DNA from 3 places in the Ruminococcus flavefaciens AE3010 genome. Region 1 is predicted to be linked to each of the others. Evidence: predicted binding sites of a transcription regulator. Region 1 holds the regulator's gene; each other region holds the start of a gene.
The links. Region 1 encodes HrcA, which represses chaperone genes, less so after heat shock. Its sites were predicted from a motif close to TGTTAGCACTCNNNNNNNNNGAGTGCTAACA; they were not measured.

Region 1 (7,934 bases):
CTCGGGCTCGCCGCTGCGCATGGTTTCCACAAGGGCGAACGCCTTCTGCCTTTCCACCTCTTGGAGCATATAGAACGCCTGCTCCACATTATCGGCGCCGAATAATACCTTTGCGATAACAGCAGTTATCTCCTTTATCTGCCGCATGATGAAATCCTGTTCAAACATAAAGAGCCTCCTTTCGGTAAAAAAAATCAGACCTGCCGCTTATGGCACGACAGGTCTGTATCCTTTGTCAAAAATCCAGTTTTGAGCGGAGCTTCTCGAAGAAGCTCTGGCGCTTAGCGTAGTTCTTGTCGGTAAGGGACTCCTCGAACTGCTTCAGCAGGTCTTTCTGCTTCTTGGACAGGTTCTTGGGAACTTCAACATATATCTTCACGTACTGGTTGCCGCGGTCTGTGCGGTGGAGACGTGTAACGCCCTTGCCCTTGAGACGGAAGATAGTACCTGTCTGAGTACCCTCGCCAATGGTATATTTAACATCGCCGTCGATAGTGGGCACGGTTATCTCCGCGCCGAGAACGGCTTCCATATAAGTAACAGGGATATCGCAGTATATGTCGTAGCCCTCACGTCTGAAAATGGGGTGTGACTTTACATTGATGCCAACGAGAAGATCACCGTTGGGACCGCCGTTTACGCCGCAGTCGCCCTGACCGCCTACGCGGAGTGTCTGTCCGTCGTCGATACCTGCGGGGATATCAATGGAAACATTCTTCTGAACTCTGATACGGCCTACGCCGCGGCACTTGCTGCAGGGGCTCTTGATTATCTTGCCCTTTCCGCCGCAGTGCGGACATGGCTTAGTCGAGGATATAGCGCCGAACGGAGTACGCTGTGTAGCCTTTATGGTACCTCTGCCCTGACAGTCGGGACAGATATCGGGCTGTGTACCGGGTTCTGCGCCCGAGCCCTTACAGTTCTCGCATACACACATACGGTTTACCTTGATGTCCTGCTTTTTGCCTGTGCATGCTTCCATAAAGGTGATAGACACAGTATCCTGTATATCCGCACCTCTTCTGGGAGCATTGGCGTTGGAGCGCTTTGAGCCGCCGCCGAAGCCGAAGCCGCCGAAGATACTGCCGAGGATATCGTCCATATCCGCAAAGCCGCCGAAGCCGTCCATGCCGCCTGCACCGCCGCCGTAGCTGGGGTCAACGCCTGCATGACCGAACTGGTCGTAGCGGGCACGCTTTTCGGGGTCTGAGAGGACCTCGTTAGCCTCGTTTATCTCCTGAAACTTCTCCACGTATGACGGGTCGTCGGGGTGAAGATCAGGGTGGTTTTCTCTTGCCTTTTTACGGAAGGCTTTTTTTATCTCGTCCTCGGAAGCACCTTTCTGCAACCCGAGTACTTCATAATAATCTCTTTTTTCAGCCATAGATAACTCCATTCTGCCATTGTAGGAGCAATGACAATGTTGTAGGGGCGGATATTATCCGCCCATGCCCTTTGAGGCAGGTTGCGGGCGGCTGATAGCCGCCCCTACAAAAGTTAGCAGTAAATACACCTTTAGGGCGAAGTAGTTCTCCGCCCTTTTTATGGTGTTATATTTCAGTTCATCAAACCTCTGTGAAGTCTGCGTCAACTACTCCGTCGTCGTTACCGCCCTGAGCGCCTGCGTCAGCAGCACCGCCCATGTTAGCGAACTGTGAAGGATCAATACCCTGTGCGCCTGCTGCACCGTTAGGAGCTGCCTGCTGGTAGATCTTAGCAGAGAGGTCATAGAATGCCTTCTGGAGTTCTTCCTTGAGGGACTTGATCTCGGAATCGTTGTTAGCCTCGATAGCAGACTTGAGTGCTGTGCACTTAGCCTCGATATTGGACTTCTCGTCAGCGGATACCTTGTCGCCGAAGTCTGCAAGAGCCTTTTCGCACTGGAATACAAGGTTCTCAGCCTCGTTCTTGTTGTCAACAGCCTCACGGCGCTTCTTATCCTCAGCAGCGTACTGCTCAGCTTCCTTGACAGCCTTGTCGATGTCGTCCTTGGACATGTTTGTGGAAGAAGTGATAGTGATGTTCTGCTCCTTGCCTGTGCCCATATCCTTAGCGGATACGTGAACGATACCGTTCTGGTCGATATCGAATGTTACTTCGATCTGAGGGATTCCTCTTGGAGCAGGAGCGATACCGTCGAGACGGAAAGTACCCAGCTGCTTGTTGTCGCGTGCGAACTCACGCTCACCCTGAAGTACATTGATATCAACAGCAGGCTGATTGTCAGCGTATGTTGAGAACACCTGCGACTTCTTTGTAGGGATAGTTGTATTTCTTTCGATCATTCTTGTGCAAACGCCGCCTGCTGTCTCGATACCAAGTGAAAGCGGAGTTACATCGAGGAGGAGGAGACCGTTCTTAACGTCGCCGCCGAGAACGCCGCCCTGATATGCAGCACCGAGAGCTACGCACTCGTCAGGGTTGATGCCCTTGAACGGCTCCTTGCCGATGAGCTTCTTAACAGCTTCCTGTACAGCAGGGATTCTTGAAGAACCACCCACCATGAGCACCTTGTTGATCTCTGAGATGTTGAGACCGCTGTCGCTGAGAGCCTGTCTTACAGGTCCCATTGTTGCCTCAACCAGATCGGCTGTGAGCTCGTTGAACTTAGCCTGTGTAAGTGTAAGGTCGAGGTGCTTAGGTGTGCCCGAAGCGTCAACTGTGATGAACGGGATATTGATATTTGATGTTGTTGTAGATGAAAGCTCTATCTTGGACTTTTCAGCAGCGTCCTTGAGTCTCTGAGCAGCCATCTTGTCAGCTGAAAGGTCGATGCCCTCAGTCTTCTTGAACTCATCAACGATCCAGTTGATGATACGCTGGTCGAAGTCGTCACCGCCGAGACGGTTGTTGCCTGCTGTAGCAAGTACCTGCTGAACGTCCTCGCCCATTTCGATGATAGATACATCGAAGGTACCGCCGCCCAGGTCGTAAACCATTACGGTCTGCTCCTCTTCCTTGTCGATACCGTAGGAAAGAGCAGCTGCTGTAGGCTCGTTGATGATACGCTTAACGGTAAGACCTGCGATCTGACCTGCGTCCTTAGTAGCCTGTCTCTGTGAATCTGTGAAGTAAGCAGGAACTGTGATAACTGCCTCTGTTACAGGCTCGCCGAGGTAAGCCTCTGCGTCAGCCTTGAGCTTCTGGAGTATCATAGCTGAGATCTCCTGAGGAGTGTAATTCTTGCCGTCGATAGAAACTTTATAATCAGAACCCATGTGTCTCTTGATAGAAGAAACTGTTCTGTCGTGGTTTGTGATAGCCTGTCTCTTAGCCACCTGACCTACGAGACGCTCGCCGTTGTTTGTGAAAGCAACAACGGAAGGAGTTGTTCTTGCACCCTCGCTGTTGGGGATAACTACAGCGTTACCACCCTCCATAACAGCTACGCAAGAGTTAGTTGTACCAAGATCGATACCAATAATTTTTCCCATAATATATTCCTCCTATTATATAAGCCATCAGCCGTCAGCCTTTAGCCTTTAGCCAATGGTGTCCGCATTGCGGACATATTTGAATGTTCTTATTGATGTTTTTCTCGGAACGCCGAGTGACGCCCTGCTGTGCAGGGAGATGTCCGCAGGACAGAGGGTACGTGCAGCTGTTAGCTGCGGCGTTCCCTACAAGCTAATGGCTAAACAGCCACTGCCACCATAGCAGGTCTTACAAGCTTGTCGCCGAGCATATAGCCCTTCTGGAACACCTGACAAACATAATTGCTTGCGTAATCGGTCCCGTCAAGCTGCTGTATGGCGTTGTGAACGTTGGGGTCGAATTCCGCCCCGAGAGCTTCTATCTCGGTAACGTTCATCTGTGTAAGGAAATTCTTGAACTGATTGTATATCATGCTCATGCCATTCTTGAAGTTCTCGTCTGCACATTCAGCTTCAAGTGATCTCTCAAAGCTGTCCAGCACGGGGAGAAGCTTCTCAACGCACTGTACGGAAGCGTTCTGATACGTCTCCGTCTTTTCCTTGGCTGTTCTCTTGCGGTAGTTGTCGTACTCCGCGAATAACCTCAGGTACTTGTCGTTTGCCTCTGCAAGAGCGTCCTCCATATCCGCGAACTGTGCGGCGGAGTCGTTGTACTCGCTGGCTGCGTCAGCCTCGTCGAGGGCATCGGCGTTTTCATCTGTCTCCTCGGGGATATCCTCCTCAAGGAGCTCCGTGTCCTTCTCGTTTTCTTCCATCGGTCATTGCTCCTTTCTATGGCTCCTGTGTGTCTGACGGAGCATTTATAATGTCATCGTCGCCGTCCATGAGAGCAGATATCTTCTGCGTCAGGTACTCGACGTAAGGGATTATCTTTTTGTAGTCCACTCTCATGGGACCTATGACGCCCAGAGAGCCTGCCTCCTTGCCGCCTTTGCGGTACTTGGAGACTATCAGGCTTGAATTGCCTATTGCGAAGCTGTCGTTTTCAGAGCTGAACTTTACCTGTATGCCGCTGAATGCATTTTCAAGGAGCTCCGAAAGACCGTCCTTGTGTTCGATGAATCTTACGACTTCCATTTTGTCAAGCTCCTCGCAGGACAGAAGCTTTTCGCTTCCGCTGACGGTGAGCTCCTGCTGGCGCAGGTCCTCGGAGAGCTCGCATATTCCCTTGACAAGGGGCGAAAGGGACACCATGTAGGCGCTTACTGCCGCCACCATTTTGTCGAACATTTCCTCAGAGAGATCGTCTACGGAGACGCCGCTGAGGTTCTCTTCTATATAATGTGTAAAGAAATCAAGCTGTTCGTGGCTGAGGTCGAATTCCAGTCTGCAAGCCTTGTTTTTAATGCTTCCGTTTGAGGTTATGAGGAGTATGACATACAGGCGCTTGCCCGTAGGTATCACCTCTACCTTTGATATTACCGAAAATCTCGGAACAGCGTTAGTGACTACTGCGGCACAGTGAGTTATCTCGGTGAGAGCAGTAGCTGCGTTCTGTACAAGGAGCTCCTCGGGAGTATCCTTATCGCCCAGCATTTCGTCCAGCATGCGCTTTTCCTCATCGGGAAGATCGTGCGGTGTCATGAGCTCGTCGATGTACAGCCTGTAGCCCTTGAAGGTGGGAACTCGTCCTGCCGAGGTATGGGGCTGCTCCAGATAGCCCATCTGTTCGAGAGCTGCCATATCATTTCTGATAGTAGCAGAGGAAACATTGATATTTTCAAGCTTCGAGATCGATTTCGAGCCGACGGGTTCGCCCGTTCTGACATATTCGTCAACCACAGCAGCAAGTATTCTGAGCTTTCTGTCGTCCACGATACTCACTCCCTTCAATCTCGTTAGCACTCTAACTCTTTGAGTGCTAACTATAATTTATCACTATTATGGCGATTTGTCAAGGGCTTTATACATTTTCAGCTTTTTGACCTATTTTTACCACCTGCTTATGTGCATTTAGAGCAAATTGACAAAGAGTATAAACCCGCCTTTTTTCGTGTGTTATTCTATTGACAAACGCTCATAACTGCTGTATAATGTAAGTGCAGTAAGGAACTGCAATATTTTGAAGAGTAAGAATACGTGCGTTACACCCTGCGGTGTTCCAGTGTTGACTGAACGGGGAGTTGTCAGTCAAACGAAAAGCTTAGGCTTACGGTTCGTATTTTGCATCCCGCTTCATAGGACAATATAAAAGAGACTATGCCTTCTTTTCTTGTCGTATGAGTGAGGAAAAGGAGGATTTTTTTATGGCTGTAAACAACAAAGGCGCTGCAATAAAGTCAGATATCAGACTTTTCGGCAGCACAAGGATCCTGATCGTTGCCGCACTTCTTGTGGCAATGAGCATCGTGCTTGGTAAATTCGGTGCTATCAATATCGGAAACAGTATCCGTATAGGCTTCGGCGGTATGCCAATACAAATGGCAGGTATATTCTTCGGACCTGTTATCGGCGCAGTCGTGGGACTTGTTGCCGATGTAGCGGGCTGTATCCTCAAGGGATACTCCATAAATCCCATAATCACACTGGGCTCTACATGTATCGGTCTTGTGTCGGGACTTATGTTCCACTACGCTCTCAAACCAATGAAGAAGGTGCTTCTGCCCAAGATAGCTATATCTACAGTTGCCGCTCACGCTGTGGGCTCAATGCTCATAACCTCTATCGGTCTTTACGCTTACTATCACACACCCTTTGAGACGCTGATACTCCGCGTGCCGATCTACCTTATAACAGCAGCTGTCGAGACAGCTGTCATCTACCTCATGCTCAAAAACAAGGCGTTCTCGTCGGAGCTTGACAAGGTAAGAAGAAAATGAACTACACCGAAGCACTTGGCTATATGAAAAAGGCTGCCGAGCGCGGCAGCGTACTGGGATTATCCCGTATAACAGAGCTTCTCCGCCGCATGGGCGACCCCCAGGACAAAGTAAAGACTGTCCATATCGCAGGCACAAACGGCAAGGGCTCTTTCGGAGCCATGCTCACATCGGTACTGAAAAGCGCAGGCTATACAGTTGGAGGCTTCTCCTCGCCAGCCATAACCAAGGTCACGGACAGCTTCCGCATAAACGGCGAGGAGATATCCGAGCAGGACTTTGCCGACCTTATAGGCGGTATAGCTCCCATATGCGAGAGCATGGACGAAAAGCCCACCGAGTTTGAAGTCCTTACCGTGGCGGCTTTTCAGCTTTTCGCGGACAGGGGCTGCGATATGGCACTTGTTGAGTGCGGAATGGGCGGCGACCTTGATTCCACCAATGTTATAAAAGCTCCCGTACTGTCGGTAATAACCAATGTCCAGAAGGACCACAGCGCTTTCCTCGGAGACACTATCGCCGAAATAGCTTCACATAAGTGCGGCATAATCAAGGCCGGCAGACCCGTTTACTTCGGCGGCAACAGCGAGGAAGCCTATGAGATAGCCGCCGATACCGCAAAGAAGCTGGGCTGTGAGCTGTTTATCCCCGATTATTCTCAGTTCTCATGGTCTGAGGACAACTGCACTATCGAGGGCGCAGAGCTGACCTACAAGGGTCAGGAGCTCCATATACCTCTCCTTGGCACATACCAGTTTGAGAACGCTGTAAACGTGCTGAGCTGTGTGGAGATACTCCGCAGAGAGGGCATTGATATCCCCGAAACTGCAGTCCGCGATGGACTTGCAAATGTAAAATGGCACGGGCGCTTTGAGGTCATAAGCAGGGAACCACTTATCATATACGACGGCGCTCACAATCCCGACGGCATACGCTGTGCCGCGGACAGTATCCGCAGGTGCTTCGGCGTCAAAAAAGTTGTGCTCCTCATCGGCGTCATGGCTGACAAGGAGTACGGGCTCTACGCGGATATGCTGGGAGAGCTTACAGAGACTGCCTTTGCGGTCAAGCCCGATAATCCCCGTGCACTGGACAGCAAAGCACTTGCGCAGGCGCTCAACGCAAGGGGAATGAAGACCGCTCCCTATGACGACTATACTTCGGGAGTAAGGGCTGCATATGACTATGTAAAGCAGCATGATTTGCCGCTTATAGCGCTGGGCTCACTGTATATGTATCAGCAGTTCACAGACGCATTGAAAGATATAATGATATAAGCAAAAAGCAGCCATAAATGGCTGCTTTTTTTATTTGAATATATCAGGGGACGCCTTCACTTGCAAGGCGTCCCCTTTTGAAAAACAGTCCACCGGACTGTTTTTTCAATTTACCCCTTGCGAAGCGCTTTGTAACTGCGGGGCTTCGCCCCAGACTAACCGTCCCAGCCCCTCTGTCGCGTTGCGACATCTCCCCACACTGTGGGGAGTCACCCCACAAGAGGCTCTGCCTCTTGACTCTGCCAAAGGAACACAGTCCCTTTGAAATCCCGTTCATAGTTTTGGCATACTTTCAGCGCCGTAAGCGAAGTACAAGTAACAGCCTTAATTAAAGCGAGCGAGTTTACGAGCGTCAACGTGGCAAGGCAGCGCGGGCTCCGCGTCACGCTGCTTATCTTCTGTTT
Region 2 (7,934 bases), 530 kb from region 1:
ATGAAAAAGGCTGCCAAAAGCGTAGGGGAGAAGTCCGTGGAGCTTATCCACGTAAAGGATATCACAAAGATAACAGGCTATGTCCGCGGCGGCTGTACTCCTATCGGCATGAAGAAGCAGTTCATGACGGTGATACACAATACCGCGGCGGAGCTCCCCATGTTCTACATAAGCGGCGGACGCATAGGCACACAGATACATCTTTCTCCGCAGGAGCTTGTAAAGGCTATACGCGGAAAATTCGAGGATATTATCCTGTAACAAACAGCTGTATAAAACTGTCAGAGAGGGTGACGGCAATATGAACGGCGATTTTTTAAGTGAAAAGCTTTACAGCGTTGGCAGAGCTGTTGTGGACAGGAGCTTTCACACCCAGAGCGGCAACGAAGCTTTTTTTGCTTTTTTCGGCAATGATGTTACATACTCCATAAGGCGTACCATAAGCGACGAGGACTATTCCCGCATACTTGACTGCATGGAGAACGCCTCCGTGGGCTGCGTCCGCAGGACAGTGATACGCATGAAAGGCGTCAGCGGCGACTTCCGCTGGATACTGGTATCGGTAAGACTTGTACTGTCCGAGGGCAGAGAGCCGCTGTACAGTATGAATTTCAGTGACGTATTCTCTCTGGAGTCCCTTGCCTACAGCCGTCAGCGCAGGCTTTCGGAGTACCGCCATGTGCTGAGCCTCGTGTCGGACCTTGCTTTTGAGTACAGCTTTGAGACGAAAAAGATACGTATATATATGTTCGACTGCTTCCGCGAGATAGTCCTTGTGGACGAGGAGCTGGAGCAGTGGAGAAAAAATGCCATAGATCAGGGCTATGTCCTCACAAGGTACATCGAGACCTTCAACGCTCTGTGCAGGGATATCCACAGCGGAGCATATCGCTTCGACCATGAGCTGGAGACCTCTGTGCTGACCGAGGGAAAGACCAAGGAAATGTGCCTTTTCCGCGGACTTACACGTTACGACGATCCCGACAACCGAAAGGTGACGGGTATAATATCAGTTGTGGGCTCACGAAGCAGGGGCAAGGAGGTCAATCTCGCCCTTGAAGCCAACAAGGACTCACTTTCGGGACTTCTCAACAAGCGTGCCATAACTTCCTTTGCGCAGGAGATACTTGCTGCGGAGCCACATCACAGCGTGCATCTTGTTATCCTTGATATTGACGATTTTACCGACATAAACAACGGCTACGGACACCTTTTCGGCGACGAGGTCATATACACCGTGGCGCGTATAATCAAGACCGAGATAGGCTCCCGCGGTATTGCGGGCAGAATAAGCGGCGGCGGTTTCCTTATAGTTCTTGAAGAGGTCAGGGACGAGGAGGACCTGCGCAGTATCCTCCGTGCCATACGCACAAATATCGAGTTCTCCTTTGCAGACAGGTTTGAGAAGTTCCGCCTTACCTGTTCTATGGGAGTTTCCGCCTATCCCATTGACAGCAGGAGCTACGACGAGCTGTTCATGCAGGCGGATAAAGCTCTGTATATCGCTCAGGAAAAGGGACAGAACCGCTACGTTATCTATGATGTTGTAAAGCACGGTCCCGTTGAAAAGGACATGAGCAACAGGATAGCTTTCCTCAGCGGAAAAGGTGAGGCTTCCGAGAAGCTGGGCTTTGTGGGGGGACTTGCGGAAAGCCTTGTGCTTGGCAGGATACCCGATATATCCGTACTGCTGGAGCAGGTGAGAGTTCAGTTCGGGCTCGATGATATATGCGTTTTCTCGGGCAGCGATATGGGACTTATGCTCAGCTGCGGAAATGCGGCTTCAAAGAACGCGGCGTATCTCCTTGAAAACGGCTACACTGACAGGTTCAGCGGTGACGGAGTTTTTGTTATCGATAATGTCAATGAGCTGGAGGGGCGCGACGATAACGCCTTTGCACAGCTGGTGGCGCAGAATATCGGCGGCGCAGTGCAGTACCTCATAACCGAGGACGGCATGATAAAGGGCATGATATCATTCTGCTACATCGGGCGCTTCAAGAAGTGGTCTGTGGCGGACATGAACTATTTCGCCATTATCGGCAGAGTCATTTCAGCTATACTGAAGAAGCAGGCATACATCTGATAGAAACTATAGGCGTTATGCACTAATCGGCGGCATATGTTTTGGCTATTCATACAAAGTTTTTCCGAAAGTGCAACAAAACGCCTTTCTGAACACACTATATAAGTAGATACTATTTTTTGTACGGGCATTTTCATATGTAATAAGGGGGATTTATTATGGAAGAAGCTTTGGCGGCTGTTTCAGCCATAGTTCTGCTCATAGGCTGCTATGCAGGCTGCGGCAGAGGAAAGAAAAAGAGAAAAAAGCGTGATTAGCACTCTCACACCGAGAGTGCTAATTTTCATTTTGCTGTCACAAAACCTTGATATTCCTTTCAAATAACCGCTGTATCATATAGACAATGAAACGAAAGGAAGCGATACCGATGGAAAGTGCATATTGTGAGGAAAACTGCATAGGATAAATATGAAATCATCAATTGGAGGTATGATTTATGTATGGACTTACACCTTTCGGCGGCACAGGCTTTGGTCTGTGGGACGCATTCAACGATTTTGACAATAATTTCTTCGGCGGTAAGATGCCGCTGAACAACTGCAAAACCGATATCCGTGATGACGGCGACAAGTACGTTCTCGAATCGGAGCTCCCGGGCTTTGAGAAAGAGGACATCAAGCTTGATCTCAGCGGAACACAGCTCACCATTGCGGCTGAGCACAGCACAAACAGCGACGAAAAGGACGACAAGGGCAATTATATCCGCCGCGAGCGTACTTTCGGCTCGTATAAGAGAAGCTTCGACATCGGCGATATCGATACAGAGGGCATCAGTGCCGAGTACAAGAACGGTATCCTGACTATTGAGCTCCCGAAAAAATCTCCCGAAGCTCCTGTTGCCAAGCGTCTTGAGATAAAGTAAGCGGCAAGCCTAAATAACACACATTCTGAGCCATGAAGAGCCATAACTCTTCGTGGCTCTATTTTTAGTGATTAGTAGGGACGTCGTCCCCTACATTTCGGGCGGATAATATCCGCCCCTACACGGAACGCCGAGGGCGGCGTTTATGCAGGATTAACATGCAAAAGGGGTGAATTCCGTCGGAATGTACAAATCTATCTTTGAGAAAAAATAATATCTTCACTTTTCTCGCTAAATATGTTATAATACTATTATGAATATCCACGCAATGCTCATGGGGGTGACCTTTAAATTTGAAAAGGCTTTATATAAGCGATCTGGACGGTACTTTGCTTGATCCCAAGCCCGAAATAACGGCACATACAGCAGAGGTCATCAATTCCCTGACAGCAAAGGGAATGAACTTTACATTTGCGACTGCAAGATCTATATATTCGGCAGTACCAATAACCTCGGCGCTTGATATAAATGTCCCCTGTATCCTTATGAACGGCGTGAGTATTTACGATATAAAGCATGAACGATACATAAAAAGCGAATTCATCGAACCGACCGTATCTGCGGAGCTTCTTCGCATATATAAGCGGCACGGCGTGGAATGCTTCATGTACCGCATAGACAGCGGTGCGCTGACCTGCTATTACGAAAAGCTCACCAGCAGAGTGATGCAGAGCTTTGCGGAGGTCAGGAAGAACGAGTACAAAAAGCCCTTTGTACAGTGCCGCCTTGAAGACTATGCGGACGAGTATACCGTTTACTTTACCACAAGAGGTAAGTATGAGGAGCTTCTGCCCGTTAAGCTGGAAGCCGAAAAGTTAGAGGGCATAGATCACGCCTTTTATCTTGATGTATACGACGATTCGTGGTATCTGGAGTTTTTCTCCCATAAGGCTTCAAAGTCAAACGGACTGCGGTATCTCCGCGAGGAGTACGGCTTTGACGAGGTGGTGGCATTCGGCGATAACCTCAACGACCTGCCCCTGTTTGCAGAGGCTGATATAAAAGTCGCTGTAGGCAACGCAAGGGACGAGGTAAAGGCTGCCGCGGACTATGTTATCGGTACAAATACCGAGGACGGCGTTGCAAAGTGGCTGTATGATGAAATTAGCCGTTAGCCTTTTGTAGGGGCGGATATTATCCGCCCGAATATGAAAATCAGCACGGCGGCGAACAATGTTCGCCTATATAAGCGGCGAAGCCGCTTCCTAATGGCTAAAAGCTAAAGGCTAATGGCTGGATAAATATGATAATCTTTAACATGAAAGGAAAATATATAAGATGAAGAAATTAATGCTTGGAAACGAAGCCTTCGCAAGAGGCTTATATGAAGCAGGCTGCCGTGTAGTATCAAGCTACCCGGGTACTCCCTCAACTGAGATAACAGAGGAAGTTGCAAAATATGATGAGGTCTACGCAGAGTGGGCTCCCAACGAGAAAGTCGCTATGGAGACAGCTCTCGGAGCTTCTATCGCAGGCGCAAGAAGCTTCTGCGGCATGAAGCACGTTGGTCTCAACGTTGCAGCAGACCCACTTTATACAGCAGGATACACAGGCGTAAATGCAGGTATGGTCATCGCAGTTGCCGACGATCAGGGCATGCATTCCTCTCAGAATGAGCAGGACAGCCGCCACCACGCTATCGCTTCTAAGGTTCCAATGCTTGAACCCTCTGATTCCACAGAATGTAAGGAGTTCGTCAAGCTGGCTTTCGAGCTTTCAGAGCAGTTTGACGCACCATTCATAGTAAGAATGTCCACAAGAGTTGCTCACTCACAGAGCATCGTTGAAATGGAGGACAGAAACGATCTTCCTCTCAAGGACTACGAAAAGACACCAAGCAAGTTCGTTATGATGCCTGCTTACGCAAAGGGCAGACACGTATTCGTTGAGGAGCGCACAAAGAAGCTTATCGAGTACGCAGAGACTACTCCCCTCAACAGAGTTGAGATATCCGATAAGGCAGAGTTCGGCGTTATCACAAACGGCGCTGCTTATCAGTACGTCAAGGAAGCTCTGGGCGACAAGGCTTCCGTACTCAAACTGGGTATGGTAAATCCTCTCCCTGTAAAGCTCATTCAGGACTTTGCTGCTAAGTATGAGCAGGTATACGTTATCGAGGAGCTTGACGGCATTATCGAGGAGCACTGCCGCAACATCGGCGTAAACAACGTTAAGGGCAAGGAGATATTCGGCTACATAGGAGAGCTCCCACAGTCCGTTATCGCAGAGAAGCTTCTGGGCGAGAAGAAGGAGTTCGTGGCTCTTGAAGACGATATCCCTGTACGTCCTCCTGTAATGTGTGCAGGATGTCCACACAGAGGTCTGTTCTACTGCCTGAAGAAGCTGGGCGTAACAGTATCGGGTGATATCGGCTGCTACACTCTCGGAGCTGCTGCACCTCTCAACGCAATCGATACAACTATCTGCATGGGAGCATCTATCTCAGGACTCCACGGCTTCAACAAGGCAAGAGGAGCAGAGTCCGAGCACAAGAGCGTTGCAGTTATCGGCGATTCCACCTTCATGCACAGCGGCATGACAGGTCTTGTGAATATCGCTTACAATAATTCAAATTCCACAGTTATCATTCTGGATAACTCTATCACAGGCATGACAGGTCATCAGCAGAACCCAACAACAGGCAAGAACCTCAAGGGCGATCCTGCTGCGGCTGTTAATCTTGAAGAGCTCTGCAAGGCTATTGGTATCAAGAGAGTAAGAGTTACAGACCCTTACAAGCTTGCCGAGACAGAGGCTGCTATCAAGGAGGAGCTTGCTGCGGACGAGGCTTCCGTTATCATCTCACGCCGTCCATGTGCTCTGCTCAAGTATGTTAAGCACAATCCGCCTGTAAAGGTAAACACAGACAAGTGCGTAGGCTGCAAGATGTGCATGAAGCTGGGATGTCCCGCTATCTCAATGCGCGACGGCAAGGCAGTAGTTGACCACACACTCTGCGTAGGCTGCGGCATATGTCAGGAGCAGTGTAAGGTAGGCGCAATCGAATAATTAGTGAGTAGAGAGTAGAAAGTAGTGAGTAGAGCTTAGAACTAAGCACTATGCACTAATCACTAAAAACTAAGTAGGGGCGGCGTTCCGCCGCCCGTGAAAAAATGTAGGGGACGGCATCCCCGACGTCCCGAAAAGGAAATAATCATGCTACAGATGAGTATATACGAGGAGTTCGCCCACTGGCTGGACGATATCCTCGAAAACAATGAAATGCCTGCCGAGACCAAGGCGTTCTGCTTCAACCTCTATGAGGAGTCCGATGAGGAGCATATCTACGGCGTACAGATAATCGCCGCAGATTCATTCGATCCCGAGGACAAGGAGGGCGAATGGGCTTGTGATGAGGTGTGGAGCTGCGGAGAGAATATCTTCACGGTGGATACCTCCGACGAGGACGACACAGGTCGTACCCACGCACAGGAGCTCATAAAGGAAATGGCAGAGGATTACCTCAGGAACGGCAAGTATTCGGGCGTTCTCACGGAAGCCAAGGGCGTTGCCATCGGATTTGTGGACGGCGACCTTGATATCATTTCGTGAATGTTTTGGGAGTATATGAAAAATGGACGATTTTATGACAGGTATCGGCGGCGCAAATGATGTCAGTCATATGAATGACATTGCGCGGCAGGCAGCTCAGACTGCTCAGGATCAGGCTTTGCAGGCTCATAATACTGCTGCGCAGATGCATAACGACGCTGTAAGGACAGCTCAGCAGACCGCAGGCTACAGAGATACCTCTCAGGAATACAGACCTACACCTGATTTCTATGCTATGTATGACAAGCACGAAAGCTCGGATACTGAGTTCGTAACGCTGGTCAAGGGCGGATTGGGTGCTATTATCGGAGCAATACCCGGATTTTTCTTCATAATGACCCTTGCAAGGTTCGGCATTATCGCTTCCATATGCGGAACAGTGCTGGCTGCGGGTACATTCTTCGGGTATTACGTAGGTACGCGCAGAAACGGCTTTGACCTGAGAAAAGGCGGCATCATATGTATAGTGGTAATGCTTGTGGCTATATTCTTTGCGGTGCGTTCCTCATGGGTATATGAAATGAGGGATTCGCTCCTGAAAATGAAGAGCTTGACATCGGCGCTTCTGGGAGAAAGCAGGTCTGCTTCGGGAAGCTATTCGGGAACGCTTGACGGCGCATCACGGCTGGTGCTGGGATATGACAAGCCGACATATTCAAACTGCTCGGATTGCTTCGGAAAGCTGCTTACGCTTATGGGCAGCAAAGGTCTGTTCATAGCTTCCCTTATAGAGAATTATATTTTCTGTGCCGCAGGTGCTGTATGGCTGTTCTTTAAGTTCGGCAGGAAAAGCTATTATTAATAATCAATTATCATTAAGGAGTAATATAAAATGGAAACTAAATCAATTATGATAGTCGGCGTCGGCGGACAGGGTTCGCTGCTCGCTTCAAGACTTCTGGGAAATGTGCTTCTTGCGCAGGGCTATGACGTAAAGGTCAGCGAGGTCCACGGAATGTCACAGCGCGGCGGATCTGTTGTTACATACGTAAAGTACGGCGATAAGGTATACTCGCCTGTTATTGAAAAGGGCGAGGCTGACGCTGTTATCTCATTCGAGCTGCTTGAAGCTGCAAGATGTCTCCCTTATCTGAAAAAGGGCGGCAAGCTCATCACTTCAACTCAGCAGATAGACCCCATGCCTGTTATCACAGGTGCTGCAAAGTATCCCGAGAATCTTGTGGATAAGCTTAAAGCAGCAGGTGCGGAGCTGGTTGCGGTAGACGCGCTTTCACTGGCTGAGCAGGCAGGTACAGCAAAGGCTTCAAACGTAGTTCTCATGGGCGTGCTTGCTTCACGTATGGACTATCCCGACGAGCTGTGGCAGAAGGCTCTGGAGCAGTGCGTACCGCCAAAGTTCCTTGACCTCAACAAGAAGGCTTTTGAGCTTGGAAAGAATGCTAAGTAATTAGAGCTAAGAACTAAGAGTTAAGA
Region 3 (7,934 bases), 120 kb from region 1:
TGAGCATATCCGCGAAAAGGTGCCGAATATCATACTTCGTACCACCCTCATTACAGGCTTCCCCGGAGAGACCGAGGAGCAGTTCGAGGAGCTGGCTGAATTCGTCAAGAGAGTCCGCTTTGACAGACTGGGCTGCTTTGCCTATTCCCGTGAGGAGGGCACAAAGGCTTACAGCTTCCCCGACCAGATAGACGAGGAAACTGCCGCTCACCGTGCGGATATAATCATGGAGCAGCAAATGCTCATAAGCTGCGAAAACAATGAAAAACTCATGGGTGCGGAGCTCACCGCAGTAGTTGAGGGCTTCGACAAGTTCGGAGAGTGCTGGTTCGGCAGAACGCCTCTTGACGCTCCCGACATCGACGGAAAGGTATTCTTTACGTCGGATAAGCCCCTTGAGATCGGCGATTACGTCACAATAAGGATTACCGATACACTTGATTACGACCTGATAGGAGAGGTGATAAGCCAATGAACCTGCCAAATAAGCTGACTCTGCTGAGAGTTATTCTTATTCCGTTTTTTCTGCTGTTTATGTATATAGACGTGCCGTTCCACTACGGTATAGCGCTGGTGATATTTGCAGCAGCCTCTATCACCGACGCCCTTGACGGAAAGATAGCACGTGCAAAGAATCTTGTAACGAACTTCGGTAAATTTCTCGATCCTCTGGCAGATAAGGTGCTTGTAATAGCAGCTCTCACCGTTTTCGTGGAGCTTCCGTATGTCAAAATGAGTGCGATCCCGCTCATTATAATAACCGCAAGAGAATTCATGGTATCGGGACTGAGGCTTCTTGCCGCAAACAGCGGCGTTGTCGTAGCCGCGGGCATATGGGGCAAGCTTAAAACAGCTTTTACTATGGTAGCTATCATAGCAATACTGTTCTGGCTTTGTCTTTGCTTTGATCTCGGTCTTGGCTTTCCCACGGAGTTCAGAAACGCCGTGGACAATATCCTCGTGCCGGTGCTTGTATGGATATCGACTATACTCACCGTGATCTCGGGCGGAGTATACCTCAAAGGCTACTGGCATCTCATAGATTCCGATAAGTGATACGCGAAAGGAGCGTAAAATGCAACACTGTGCAGGGCAGATACGTTATCTGGCAGCAATAAAAGAGCTATCCGAAAAAGGCGGGCAGGTGCGCTGCGTGAATATATCCCGTCATCTGGGAGTTTCACGTCCAAGCGTAAGCAAAATGCTGCGCTGTCTGGCAAATTCGGGACTTGTGTATGAGGATTTCTGCAACAGCGTAGTGCTTACTCCCGAGGGAGAAGAGGCTGTGGAGGAGCTGTTCTCCTCATTCGATGAGATATACACATTTTTCCACAGGTTCCTGAAGCTTCCCAAGGAGCAGGCTCACGAACAGGCGCTGATGTTCATAACGGATTTCCCGCAGGATACCTGCGCGAGACTGAAAAAAATAGTAAAGCGCACTGTAAAAAAGCAGGATAAATAAAAAAACGGTACACGAGAGTGTACCGTTTTTTTGCAGGCAGAACTATGAAAATGTACAGCCGAATGGCTGATATTTGTGCAAAACTGCCTTTGCATTCTGCTTGAAAAGGTGCTATAATAAAATAAAGAACGTGTAGCAATTTCTGCGTAAGTCCAGTTACTTGCTCCACGTTTTATTTTTTGTGAGGTGATATTTATGTATAACATAGGCGATGCTGTGATGTACGGAGCATATGGCATATGTAAGATAAGCTCAATAGAAAAGCGTGATTTTACAGGTGAAACTAAGGAATATTACGTCCTTAAACATATCATTTCGGACAAAAATACATTCTATGTGCCTACCGACAACGAAGATATACTTAAAAGTGTATGCTCAAAAGCCGAGGTGGACGCCCTTATCGCCCACATGAACGCCGAGGGACTGATATGGATAGAGAATGATAACAGCCGCAAGGAGGAATACAGCCGCATTATCAGGTACGGCGACAAGAAAGAGATGATCAGGCTGATAAAAACGCTGTATCTCAAGCGCAAGGAGCTTTCAGCCGATAAGAAAAAGCTTCGCTCTTCCGATGAGCAGTATCTGAGCATTGCGGAGAATATGCTCTTTGAGGAATTTGCCTATGCTCTTGACATAGACAGGAGCGCAGTCGTCGATTATATAGAGGAGCATATAGCATAAACTTTGTGCAAAAACACAATTTGAAAAAATCCAAAAAACATGATAAAATTAATACATAACGAGTAGCAATATCTGCGTAAGTCCGGTTATTGCTGCTCGTTTATTTTTTTAACGGAGGTATTTCAAAATGAAAAGGATCAAAGAAGCATGTATCTGTCAGACGCTGCATTTTCTGCTGAAAGAGGAGACTACACGGGATTATGCCGTGAGACTTGTCAGAGAGGAGATTGAAAAGTACAAGGCATCACTTGAAAGGACAAAAACAAAATACAAGATCGTTGAGGAAAACGAACAGGCAGACGGCTCGGTCATCATAAAGATAATCAAGCAGTATAATACTGCGCCTGTAGGCTCATATCTCGACTAAAAAAACAGAGGGCGGAAAATTCCACCCTCTGTTTTGTGTCTGAACCATATTCAGATAACAGCTTTTAAATAGTAATACCACCGTAAGCGATGTACAGGTAACAGTTTTGATGATAGTGAGCGAGTTTATGAGCGACAACGTGGCAAGGCAGCGCGGGCTCCGCGCTTACATAAGCTCGCAGATAAGATTTGAGAATGCAACAGGGTCTTCTATGCTCATGCCCTCGATAAGGAGCGCCTGATCGTAGAGCAGCTTTGCGTACTTGCCAAGCTTGTCCTTGTCGCCGCTCTCGCTGAGAGCTTTCAGCTTGCCGAATATCTCATGGTCGGGATTGAGCTCCAGAACCCGCTGTGCGTGTATCTTCTGGTCGGTAGGCATGGAGTTGAGCACCTTCTCCATTTCAAGGGATATCTCGCCCTCGCTGGTAAGGCATACAGGGTGGGATTTCAGTCTCTGTGAGAGAGCCACCTTTGTTACCTTGCCGCCAAGAGCTTCCTGCATATCCTTGAGCAGGTCAGCACTCTCCTCCTCCTTGGCTTTGAGCTCCTCTTTCTTCTCGGGAGTTTCAAGCCCCAGGTCGTCAGCAGATACGGACTTGAATTCCTTGTCCTTGTACTGCATGAGAGCCTTTAATGCAAATTCGTCGATATTGTCTGTGAGGTAGAGAATCTCGAAGCCGTTGTCCTTGACAAGCTCTGTCTGGGGCAGCTGCTCGATACGGGCTGCGCTCTCGCCTGTTGCATAGTAGATGTACTTCTGATCCTCGCGCATGCCTGTAACGTACTCGTCAAGAGTTACCAGCTTCTGCTCGTTTGAAGACGTGAACATGAGCAGATCCTGAAGCTTGTCCTTGTTCATGCCGAAGTCGCTGTATACGCCGTATTTCAGCTGTAAGCCGAATGCCTTCCAGAACTCCTCGTACTTCTCACGCTCGTTTTTGAGCATTTTCTTCAGCTCGTTGCTGATAGTCTTTTCGATGCTCTTTGCGATGACTTTCAGCTGTCTGTCGTGCTGGAGCATCTCACGGGAGATATTCAGGGACAGGTCTTCACTGTCAACAAGTCCCTTTACGAAGCTGAAATAGTCAGGGAGCAGATCTGCGCACTTGTCCATGATGAGAACGCCGTTTGAGTAGAGCTGCAAGCCCTTTTCGTACTCCTTTGAGTAGTAGTCAAAGGGAGCCTTTGACGGGATATAGAGCAGGGCATTGTATGCGGGCATCTCGTTGCTGATGTGTGAGTATTTAAGGGGCTCGTTGTAGTCGAAGAACTTCTCGGTGTAGAAGTGCTTGTAGTCCTCCTCCTTGAGCTCGTTCTTGTTCTTCTTCCAGAGTGGAGTCATGCTGTTGAGGGTCTCAACTTCAATGAAATCCTCATATTCAAGGGGCTTCTTTGCTTCCTTTTCCTCCTCTGTCTGCTCCTTGGGACGGCTGTGGGATACTTCCATTTTGATAGGGAAGCGGATATAGTCGGAGTATTTGCTTACCAGAGACTTTATCCTGTACTGGTCGAGGAACTCGCCGTAGTTCTCGTCGTCGGTATCGTCAAGCATTTCCAGGATTATCTCGGTGCCTGTGCTCTTCTTGTCGGCTTCTGTGATAGTGTAGCCGTCAACGCCCTCGGACTCCCACTGATAAGCCTTATCGCTGCCGTAAGCCTTTGAGATAACGGTTACTTTCTTAGCTACCATGAATGCGGAGTAGAAGCCTACGCCGAACTGTCCGATTATCTGGTTGTCCTCTTCAAGCTTGTTCTCGTTCTTGAACTTGAATGAGCCGCTGTTTGCGATAGTACCAAGGTTGTTTTCAAGCTCCTCCTCTGTCATGCCGATACCGTTATCGGTGATCTTGAGGGTGCGGCTGTCCTTGTCAGCGGATATCCATATTGCGAAGTCGTCTTTATTGAGACCGACCTTGTCGTCGGTGAGTGATTTGAAATACAGCTTATCGATAGCGTCGCTTGCGTTGGAGATAAGCTCGCGGAGGAAGATCTCCTTATGAGTATAGATCGAGTGGATCATCATATCAAGAAGTCTTTTGGACTCTGCTTTGAACTGTTTGGTTTCCATTTATAACATCTCCGTCATAGAATTAGCACTCTGTATCTTAGAGTGCTAAATAAAGTATAATCTTTTGCAGGTGCAAAGTCAAGGGCAGGGAGAAATGTTTACAATTTGTTCATATTTGCTTTAGATTCATCTTGACAAATACTATTCTTTTAGTATATAATAGTTTTTAGAGCTTGGATTATACTAATCACTAAGCACTAATAACTAATCACTAAAAAGGCGTAGCAGTCAGAGTAGCTTTTTTGCGGACTTGCAGAGAGTGTGCAGTCGGTGTGAGCACATAGTCGGGAGAAGTGAAGTGCGGCTGTCAGCTTCGGCAGGGAAGCGCGGAAGCGTGTGTATCTGACGGCGTATCGTCCGCGTTAAGGATAAGACGAGTTCAAGACGGAGTGGAAACGAGCATTTGCGCCTCCGAGGTATACCCTCGGGGGCTTTTGTTATTGTAAGGAGGCTCAGATGAATATAATTAGGTATCCCTCGGACGCGGCGGTCAATGAGGCGGTAACAGCCGACAGCAGTTTTCTTGCGGCGGTAAGCCTTGACGGAAGCACAGCTTATGTAGGCGCTGCAGATACTGTAGGCGATCATATAGCCCTGCTTGAAGCCTTTGACGAGTACAGTCCCGCCGGCTTTTTCAGGCTCAGCTTCAACAGCCTGACTGCCGAGTGGACATTCTCATGTCCGCGAAACTATAAAGGCATAGCTGATGACAGCAAGCGCATAGACGCTTATTACCGTGACGGACTGCGTGTGCTGCCCGAGTTTCTGGTAATGTTCGGGTATTTCTCAAAGCTGAAGATAAAGAACCCACCGCCTGAAATATGGGCGTTTTAGTCGTTAGCTTGTAAGGGCGCACAGTGTGCGCCCGATAAATATAAATAAACTGGCGGACGCACACTGTGCGTCCCTGCAAAAATATATTTTGGAGGAAATACAATGCAGTTATACAATTCATTATCCCATAAAAAGGAAGAATTCGTGCCTCACGCTGAGGGTAAGGTAAATATGTACACCTGCGGACCTACCGTGTATCACTTTGCTCACATAGGCAACCTGAGAAGCTACATCATGGAGGATATCCTCGAAAAGTACCTGCGTTTCACAGGCTATGACGTTAACCGCGTTATGAACATCACCGACGTGGGACACCTTACCAGCGACGGCGACACAGGTGACGACAAGATGCTCAAGGGCGCAAAGCGCGAGCACAAGACTGTCATGGAGATCGCAAAGTTCTACACAGACGCTTTCTTTGAGGACTGCAAGAAGCTCAACATCAAAAAGCCCGATACAGTAGTTCCCGCAACTACTTATATCGACGAGTTTATACGCGTTATCAGCGTTCTCATGGACAATGGCTACGCTTATGAAGCAGGCGGCAACATCTATTTCGACACATCAAAGCTTGATAAATACTATGTTTTCAACGATTTCAACGAGGAAGACCTTGCAGTAGGCGTTCGTGAGGGCGTTGAGGCTGACGAGAACAAGCGCAACAAGGCTGATTTCGTGCTCTGGTTCACCAAGTCCAAATTCGACGATCAGGAGCTTAAATGGGACAGTCCGTGGGGTATCGGCTACCCGGGCTGGCACATCGAGTGCTCATGCATAAGCATGAAGAACAACGGCGAGTACCTTGATATCCACTGCGGCGGTATCGACAACGCTTTCCCTCACCACACCAACGAGATAGCCCAGTCTGAGGCTTACCTCGGACACAAGTGGTGCAACTACTGGTTCCATGTGCTCCACCTCAATACAAACAGCGGCAAGATGAGCAAGAGCAAGGGCGAGTTCCTGACGGTATCCCTCCTTGAAGAAAAGGGCTACAAGCCTGTGATATACCGCTTCTTCTGCTTGCAGTCGCACTACAGGAAGTCACTGGTGTTCTCATGGGATAACCTTGACAACGCTAAGACAGCTTACAACAAGCTCATTGAGAAGATAGCTCCTCTTACTAAGGATAGCGGCGGCGACATTGACAAGGCTGAGTACGACCGTCTCATGAAGGATTTCAGGGACGCTCTTGACAATGATATCAATACCGCTATGGGTATCACAGTTATATACGACGTGCTGAAATCAAAGGCAAATGCGGCTACAAAGCTGGCTCTTATCACAGAGTTCGACAAGGTACTGGGACTTGACCTTATTGCAAACGCCAAGGAGCTTGCAGACAATGCGGGTTCGGCTTCTGCTGATATACCTGCCGAGGTGCTTGAGCTTGTTGAACAGCGCAAGGCTGCACGTAAGGACAAGAACTTTGCCCTTGCAGATGAGCTCCGCGACAAGATAGCAGCTCTGGGCTACGAGGTCAAGGAAACAAGACAGGGCACGGAGATCAATAAAATAAGTTGAGAGTTGAAAGTGGAGAGTTGAGAGTCAACGTGTTCGTTCCGCTCACGTTATATAATAATGTCGCCGAAGGCAACACCACAACTTTCAACTCTTGATTCTAAACTCTCAACTATCAGTTTAGCGCTTATGCGCATAATAATGTTCAAAAAAGAACGGAGAATATCCAATGGCAAGACTTTATCCCCTTTTCAGCTCCAGCAAGGGCAATTCCACCTTTATCGGAACAGAAAAGGGCGGCATACTCATAGACTGCGGAGTAAGCTTCAAGCGGCTCAGCGAAGCTCTTGAAGTCAACCACATTCCCTTGAGTGCAGTACAGGGAGTATTCATTACCCATGAGCACTCCGACCACGTTGCAGGACTTGCAATGCTGACCAAGAAAACGGGAATGCCCGTTTACGGTCAGAAGCGCACCCTGCAGCGGCTTTGCGATACCAACAGGATAGCAGTTAATTCACCTGTTATCGACATGACGGGCAAGTCTATAAGCTGCGGCGGCAGTGAGGTGAGCTGCTTCAATACGCCCCACGACGCTATACAGAGCTGCGGCTACCGCATACATACCTCGGACGATAAGTACTGCGCCATATGCACGGACCTTGGACACGTTACTCCCGAGGTGGACGAAGCCTTAAACGGCTGCCGCATGGTGCTTATCGAAGCAAACTACGACGACTATATGCTGCGCACGGGACCCTACCCGCTGTACTTAAAGGAGCGCATACTCTCACAGAACGGTCATCTCTCCAACGACGACTGCGCCGTGCAGGTGGGAAAGCTCATTGAGCGGGGGACTACCCATTTCCTGCTGGGACATCTCAGTCAGGACAACAACCGTCCCAATATCGCGGACAGCACCGTGCAGCGGAGCCTTGAACGCTTTGCAAGGGGCAGGGACTACCTTCTGGGCGTAGCTCCTGTGGAAACAAGGGGAGGAGCTGTTATTTTCTGATGAATATAAACCTTATAGTCATAGGCAAGCTGAAAGAGGAATAT

Region 2: the regulator HrcA is predicted to act here: its motif matches at 2,338-2,368, upstream of N774_RS0112675 (Hsp20/alpha crystallin family protein).
Region 3: the regulator HrcA is predicted to act here: its motif matches at 4,601-4,631, upstream of htpG (molecular chaperone HtpG).

The regions. Positions count from the first base shown of each region.
Region 1 is NZ_JAGT01000001.1:2,334,547-2,342,480, forward strand. It holds gene N774_RS0110225 (DUF6483 family protein) at 1-168, opposite strand, end outside; gene dnaJ (molecular chaperone DnaJ) at 236-1,384, opposite strand; gene dnaK (molecular chaperone DnaK) at 1,566-3,434, opposite strand; gene grpE (nucleotide exchange factor GrpE) at 3,635-4,189, opposite strand; gene hrcA (heat-inducible transcriptional repressor HrcA) at 4,206-5,249, opposite strand; THF riboswitch at 5,498-5,612, shown strand; gene N774_RS0110250 (folate family ECF transporter S component) at 5,681-6,253, shown strand; gene N774_RS0110255 (bifunctional folylpolyglutamate synthase/dihydrofolate synthase) at 6,250-7,530, shown strand; gene N774_RS0110260 (hypothetical protein) at 7,922-7,934, opposite strand, start outside.
Region 2 is NZ_JAGT01000001.1:2,861,330-2,869,263, forward strand. It holds gene ybaK (Cys-tRNA(Pro) deacylase) at 1-261, shown strand, start outside; gene N774_RS0112665 (GGDEF domain-containing protein) at 302-2,086, shown strand; gene N774_RS0112675 (Hsp20/alpha crystallin family protein) at 2,523-2,948, shown strand; gene N774_RS0112680 (HAD family hydrolase) at 3,242-4,063, shown strand; gene iorA (indolepyruvate ferredoxin oxidoreductase subunit alpha) at 4,227-5,957, shown strand; gene N774_RS0112690 (hypothetical protein) at 6,114-6,500, shown strand; gene N774_RS0112695 (hypothetical protein) at 6,523-7,302, shown strand; gene N774_RS0112700 (indolepyruvate oxidoreductase subunit beta) at 7,333-7,908, shown strand.
Region 3 is NZ_JAGT01000001.1:2,217,979-2,225,912, reverse strand. It holds gene rimO (30S ribosomal protein S12 methylthiotransferase RimO) at 1-475, shown strand, start outside; gene pgsA (CDP-diacylglycerol--glycerol-3-phosphate 3-phosphatidyltransferase) at 472-1,056, shown strand; gene N774_RS0109690 (metal-dependent transcriptional regulator) at 1,076-1,462, shown strand; gene N774_RS0109685 (CarD family transcriptional regulator) at 1,658-2,146, shown strand; gene N774_RS0109680 (hypothetical protein) at 2,274-2,513, shown strand; gene htpG (molecular chaperone HtpG) at 2,679-4,580, opposite strand; gene N774_RS0109670 (hypothetical protein) at 5,037-5,414, shown strand; gene cysS (cysteine--tRNA ligase) at 5,517-6,938, shown strand; gene N774_RS0109660 (MBL fold metallo-hydrolase) at 7,105-7,890, shown strand; gene rlmH (23S rRNA (pseudouridine(1915)-N(3))-methyltransferase RlmH) at 7,887-7,934, shown strand, end outside.